2 regions of the Faecalibacterium sp. Marseille-P9312 genome follow, and region 1 is predicted to be linked to the other one. Evidence: predicted binding sites of a transcription regulator. Region 1 holds the regulator's gene; the other holds the start of a gene.
What was found. The regulator Rex, encoded in region 1, represses fermentation and respiration genes when NADH is low (regulators of the CRP and FNR family bind a similar motif). The targets are predictions, from matches to a motif close to ATTGTTAANNNNTTAACAAT.
Positions count from the first base shown of each region.

Region 1 (3,411 bases):
ACAGGACATCGTGCATCGTGCGCCAGGCCGAGCTGCCCGGCACGAAAGCCAGCGCCATGAGCACCAGCCCCGCAAACAGGGTGATGAGCCCCGCGGGCATCCGGTCCTGTGTCCGGTTCTTGCGGCGCGAGGCTGTGCTGCGCCCGGAGGTCTTGCGTTTTCTCTTTGCCATGTTTCCTAAAACCCGTTCCTTATTTTATATCATGAAGCAGGGCGCGCTCAGGGCGGCTCTGTCGGTGACGATGGAAGAATTTCGATACGACTCGATTCTTTCATTGTACCACGGGAAAAGTCAAATGGCAATTTATTTCCCCTCGATTTCTCGGTAGAGCCATGCCAGCGCATCCGACAGCCCGCCCAGCTCGTCGATGAGCTTTTCCCGCACGGCTTTTCGGCCATCCAGCACGGTGCCGACGTCCATGACCAGCTCGCCCGTGCGCATCATCAGCTCAGTATAGCGCTTCTCCGAGATGCCGCTGTGGGACGCCACAAAGCCGGTGATGCGCTCCTGCATCTGCTCGAACCAGCGCATGGTCTGCGGCACGCCCAGGATCATGCCGGAATGGCGGACGGGGTGGACCGTCATGGTGGCAGTAGGCACGATGAAGCTCCGCTGGGCGCTGACGGCCAGCGGGATGCCGATGGAGTGGCCCCCGCCCAGCACCACCGCCGCACTGGGCTTGGAGATGCTGGCGATGAGCTCCGCCAGCGCAAGCCCCGCCTCCACATCCCCGCCCACCGTATTGAGCAGGACCAGCAGGCCCTCAATGGCGGGGTCTTCCTGCACGGCCACCAGCTGGGGGATGACGTGCTCATACTTGGTGGTCTTCTGGCCCTGGGGCGCTTCCACATGGCCCTCCACCTGGCCGATGACCGTCAGGCAGTGGATGGCGTGAGCTCCCCGGGTGCGGTAAACGCTGCCCATATCCTCGATCTGCTCTTTTTCCAGCCGCTGCTGCTCCACGGGGATGTTCTTCTCTTCCTGTGACATTCTGCGCATCCTCCTTTTTGCTTCATTTCAGCTTGTCCGGCATTCCTGCCGGTTATACTTCGGTAAAGATTTCTTTTCTTTCTCAAAAAAATGTGCCAAATGGTTTGACATTCTCTCTTCGCGCTGTATACTTTATACTAGAGATAAGATTGTCAAATATGTATCATTATTGTACAAGAAAGTACAAATCTTTTGCCGGAGCACCCTGCCGCTGCGCACTTCTCCCCGGCAATGCTGCGGATAAAAAGAAAGGAGACCCCCCTATGAACACTCCCGGCAAAGCTTCTCTGCCCGTCATCAAGCGCCTGCCCAAATACTATCGCTACCTGCGCACCCTGAAGAACGACGGCATCACCAGCATCTCGTCCCGTGAGCTGGCCGCCCAGATGGGTACCACTGCCTCTCAGGTGCGGCAGGACTTCAACTGCATCGGCGACGTGAATGGCCGTCAGGGCATCGGCTACTCGGTGGAGAACCTGCTGAGCATCCTTGAGCATCTGCTCTTTGGCAACGGCGACCTCCTGCCCACCATCCTCATCGGCTGCGGCCGTCTGGGCAAGGCTGTGAGCCGCTTCATCACCACCGACACCAACGGCTACAAGCTCATCGCCGCCTTCGACAACGCCCCCGACGAGGTGGGCAAAGAGATCAACGGCATCCAGATCTTACACATTGATGAGCTGGAAGCTTTCTGCGCCGAGCACCACCCCGAGGTGGCTGTGCTCTGTCTGCCCCGCAGCGGCGCAGAGGAGATCAGCGGCCGTCTGGTGGCTCTGGGCATCCAGGGCTTCTGGAACTTCTCCCACTACGATCTGTCTGTCTCCTACCCCGACGTGGTGGTGGAGAATGTCCACCTCGGCGACAGCCTGATGAGCCTGGGCTACCGGCTGCGCAATCAGGACTGAGCAGATACGATCGATAATACAGGCCCTCTCCGTCAGGCTTTGGCTGAGAGAGTCCTTTCATGAGGAGACTTTTTCGATATGGCAAAGCTTTATTTCCGTTACGGCGCAATGAACAGCGGCAAGAGCACCGCGCTGATGCAGGTGGCTCACAACTACGAGGAGCAGGGGATGCGGGTGCTCATCCTCAAGCCGAAGGTGGACACCAAGGGCAGCGGCGACCTCGTGAGCCGTCTGGGCGTCCGCCGCCCTGCCGACCTGCTGGTGCCGCCGGACATGGACCTGGTGGAGGCCGTCCGGGCCGCCAGCAGCGAGGGCCGGCCTCTGGCCTGTGTGCTCTGTGACGAGAGCCAGTTCCTCACCGCAGAGCAGGCCGAGCAGCTGTTTATGGTGACGGTAGAGCTGAACATCCCCGTCATCTGCTACGGCCTGCGCTCCGACTTCTCCCTCAAGGGCTTCCCCGGCTCCACCCGGCTTCTGGAGCTGGCTCACACCATCGAGGAGATGAAGACCATCTGCACCTGCGGCCGCAAGGCCACCTGCAACTGCCGCAAGGTCAACGGCCGCTTCGTCTTTGAGGGCGAACAGGTAGCCATCGACCTTGAGAACGACGTCCAGTACGTCAGCATGTGTCCCCAGTGCTATTTCCGGGAGCGCAGCGCTTTCTACGCTGCCCGTCGGTGACTCTTTTCCCTGATTTTATGCCGTCCGCACGCCGGACGGCATTTTTGTATCTTTTCTGCATCCGTGATATATCAGTCGCGGCCCGATTCGCGCGTTTTTTGCGCTATTGATATATCAGCTCGGGGCCGGAACTTTCTGTTATCGTCGCTTTTGATGTATACAACGCTCTTTCAACAAATTTTGCCTCGGCTACAAAATTCTTGCAATTCAGGCCAATCTTCTCCTGTTGCATCCCAGTTTTCTATGCAAATCGTTGAAGTATACAAGTTGCACAGTTTTTCGGTCCAAGTTTATTCATTATGGCAATGACGTCAAAAGCGGGCAAAAAATAAGCGCAATATTTGTACGTTTTCTGCCGCTATCACTACAATTTGCATCTTTCTTTTTTTTCTTGCCTTTGGTATTATATTTGTATACAACGGATGCTTTGCAGAGGCGTCCGTGCAAGAAGATGTTTTCTACATAGGAGGAGAACGAAAATGAGCAAGGCAATTTCTCGTCGTGACTTTCTGAAGGTCTCTGGCGCTGTGGGTGCTGCCGGCCTGCTGGCCGCCTGCGGCGGCTCCAGCAACGCTGGTTCTACCGCCACTTCCACCGCTGCTTCTTCCGCAGCAGCTTCCGTGGCCGGCCTGTCTTCTGACCCCGTCACCCTGACCATGAGCTGGTGGGGCGGCGAGTCCCGTCACAACGCTTACCAGGAGGCCATCAAGGCTTTCTCTGCTGAGCACAGCACCATCACCGTCAACCCCACCTTCGCTGCATGGTCCGGCTGGGAGGACACCATGTCCACCAAGTTCGCAGGCGGCGTCGCTGAGGATGTCTGCCAGATCAACT
Region 1 is NZ_CABVEW010000002.1:60,247-63,657, reverse strand. Features, by position in the region: gene F3G95_RS01785 (DNA translocase FtsK) at 1-172, opposite strand, end outside; gene F3G95_RS01780 (ATP-dependent Clp protease proteolytic subunit) at 305-991, opposite strand; gene F3G95_RS01775 (redox-sensing transcriptional repressor Rex) at 1,255-1,896, shown strand; gene F3G95_RS01770 (thymidine kinase) at 1,975-2,577, shown strand; gene F3G95_RS01765 (ABC transporter substrate-binding protein) at 3,057-3,411, shown strand, end outside.

Region 2 (3,411 bases), on a different contig from region 1:
TCTCGAGCTGACCGGTCTTCTTATTAAAGAAGGTAGAGGACAGGCAGATGAAGCTCTTGCCACCCTTGGAAAGGTATGCGCCCAGCACGAAGTCCAGCTGGCCGCCTGCACCGGAAATGTGCTTGACGCCGGCGCTCTCCGCATTCACCTGGCCGAACAGGTCGATGTCCACCGCATTGTTGATGGAGATGAAGTTGTCCAGTGCGGAGATGCTGCGGATGTCGTTGGTATAATCGACGGGAGCAGACATACACTCGGGGTTGTTGTTGAGGTAGTCGTACATCTTCTGAGTGCCGGCACCGAAGGCGTAGACCTGACGGCCCTTGTCCAGCTGCTTGTGTGCGCCGGTGATCTTGCCGGCCTTGGCGATGTCCACGAAAGCGTCAACATACATCTCGGTGTGGACGCCCAGGTCCTTCAGATCGCTCTGGGCGATGAGGCTGCCGATGGCGTTGGGCATACCGCCGATGCCCAGCTGCAGGCAGGCACCGTTGGGGATCTGCGGCACGACGAGGTTTGCGACCTTCAAATCGACCTCGGAAGCGGGGCCGGCAGCGGCCATCTGGCCGATGGGCGGATTGTCGCCCTCCACGATGCCGGTGACCTGGGAGATATGGACGCAGTTCTCCATACCGCCGAGGCAGCGGGGCATATTGGTGTTGACCTCCACGATAATCTTCCTGGCCTTCTCACAGACGGCACCCAGATGGGAAGCGCTGGGGCCGAAGTTGAAGTAGCCGTGCTCGTCCATCGGAGTCACCTGGAAGACGGCGATGTCCAGCGGGTCGGGACTCTCGCGGTAGTAGCGGGGCAGCTCCGAATAGCGGATGGGGGAGTAGAACGAGAAGCCCTGTGCGATGGCTTTGCGCTCGATGCCGCCCATGTGCCAGCTGTTCCAGGTCATGTGGGCAGCGGGGTCGTCGATCTGGAAGATCTCAGGCACCCACATCAGGATGCCGCCGCGGAAATTGACGTTCTCCAGTTCGGGCAGGCGCTTGGCAAGGGCGGCGTCCACAGCCACGGGGGTGTTGACGCACCAGCCGTAATCCACCCAGTCGCCGCTCTTGACCAGAGAAGCAGCCTGCTCGGCAGTCATCTTTTTCTGGGCATACATTTCCATGAAATCCATTATAAACCATCCTCTCCTTTAAGAACATAAAAGAATTGTAAATTTATTATTCACAATTCTACGGGACAAAATCTTAGCCGGAAATTTACCGTTTCTTTCCAGTCCGGACACTGTCTTATCACACCCCGGCGGTATCCTTGGGGTCGGCAGGACAGGAGCCTCCAGCAGCGGCACACCTGCACAGCTTAGTTATAACATTAACAAACATTATAATCAAGCCCTCTTCCGCGAAAAAATGCTTTGCAGGACAATTTGACTAAATTTCTTAGGTATTTGTGGCGATTGTTTGGTATAGCAAAAACAATTTTTTTCGAAAAAGTACTTGATAAAATTTTGACGATATGGTTTACTAAGGGTGTACCAAGATGATGCGCCCCAGTGCAACGTTGATTGACTAAAAATTAACGATATTGCGATGGCGATGCGGCCTGGTACTTGAAGCAGGAACTGAAAAGTGCTATCATGGCAACACCAAATGCGCTTTTCCAAAGCGCGCAAATAAAGGAGACCATATCGATGGCAACAGCAGTTTACCCCGGGTCCTTCGACCCGGTCACGAGAGGACATCTCGACATCATCAAGCGAGCTGCAAAGATAAACGACCAGCTCATTGTGGCAGTGCTCATCAACAGCGCAAAGAACCCTCTGTTCACCGTAGAAGAACGGGTGGCGCTGCTGCGGGAGTGCTGCAAGGACATCCCGAATGTGACGGTGGAGAGCTTCGACGGCCTGACCGTGGAGTTCGCCAAGAAGCGCCACGCTTCGGTGATGGTGCGGGGTCTGCGGGCGGTGACGGATTTCGAAAACGAGATACAGCTCGCCCAGACGAACCACGCACTGATGCCCGGCATCGAGACGATGTTCCTTGCCACCAGCATCAAGTGGAGCTACCTTTCCTCCACCATCGTCAAGGAGGCTGCCCGCTACGGCAGCAACATCTCCAAGTTCGTGACGCCCAACGTAGAGAATGCCATCCACGCCAAAGTGGAGCAGCTCCGGGCGGAAGGAAAGACGATCTGATACCTTTTATAATGCAGAAAGGCCCTCGGGCTTTTTGATAAATAGTTTTACGAAACCCCGAAACAGATAAATTCAGGAGGCTATTAACATGAAGAAAATTGTTATCGCATCTGCTTGCCGTACCGCTATTGGTAAGTTTGGCGGCACCCTGGCAAACGTCCCTGCTGCAGAGCTGGGCTCCATCGTTATCAAGGAGGCCCTGAACCGTGCTAACGTGAAACCCGAGCAGGTCGATCATGTTTACATGGGCTGCGTCATCCAGGCTGGTCTGGGCCAGAACGTCGCTCGTCAGGCTTCCCTGAAGGCTGGCCTGCCCGTCGAGACTCCTGCTGTCACCGTCAACGTGGTCTGCGGCTCCGGTCTGAACTGCGTCAACATGGCTGCTCAGATGATCGAGGCCGGCGATGCTGACATCGTGGTCGCAGGCGGCATGGAGAACATGGATATGGCTCCCTTCGCAATGATGAAGGGCCGCTACGGCTACCGCATGGGCGCTCCCATGGGCAAGAGCGAGATCGTGGATACCATGGTCAACGATGCTCTGTGGGATGCCTGCGGCTTCAACAAGCACATGGGCATGACCGCTGAGAACGTCTGCACCAACGAGACCTATCAGAAGAAGTACGGCTACAGCCCCATCACCCGCGAGATGCTGGATGATTTCGCTTACCACAGCCAGCTGAAGGCTGATAAGGCCATCAAGGACGGTGCTTTCAAGGATGAGATCGTTCCTGTTGTCATCAAGGGCAAGAAGGGCGATACCGTGTTCGATACCGATGAAGGCCCCCGTCTGAGCGCTCCCGAAGTGCTGGCAAAGCTGAAGCCCGCCTTCACCAAGGACGGCATCGTCACCGCTGCAAACTCCTCCGCTATCAACGATGGCGCAGCTGCTCTGGTCATCATGAGCGAAGAGAAGGCCAAGGAGCTGGGCGTGAAGCCTCTGGCTACCTGGGTCGCAGGTGCTCTGGCAGGCGTCGAGCCTGAGGTCATGGGTCTTGGCCCCATCGCTGCTACCAAGAAGGTCATGGCTAAGACCGGCCTGACCGTTGCTGATATGGACCTGGTCGAGGCCAACGAGGCATTCGCAGCACAGTCCATCGCAGTCGGCGAGGCTCTGGGCTTCGATAAGGACAAGCTGAACGTCAACGGCGGCGCAATCGCTCTGGGCCACCCGGTCGGCGCTTCCGGTGCTCGTATCCTCGTCACCCTGCTGTACGCTATGAAGCATCGTGGTGCTCACAAGGGTCTGGCTACCCTGTGCA
Region 2 is NZ_CABVEW010000009.1:97,096-100,506, forward strand. Features, by position in the region: gene F3G95_RS08660 (butyryl-CoA:acetate CoA-transferase) at 1-1,129, opposite strand, end outside; gene coaD (pantetheine-phosphate adenylyltransferase) at 1,646-2,149, shown strand; gene F3G95_RS08670 (acetyl-CoA C-acetyltransferase) at 2,238-3,411, shown strand, end outside.
Region 2: a site for Rex is predicted at 1,451-1,470, ahead of coaD (pantetheine-phosphate adenylyltransferase). Genes of this name have one in related genera too.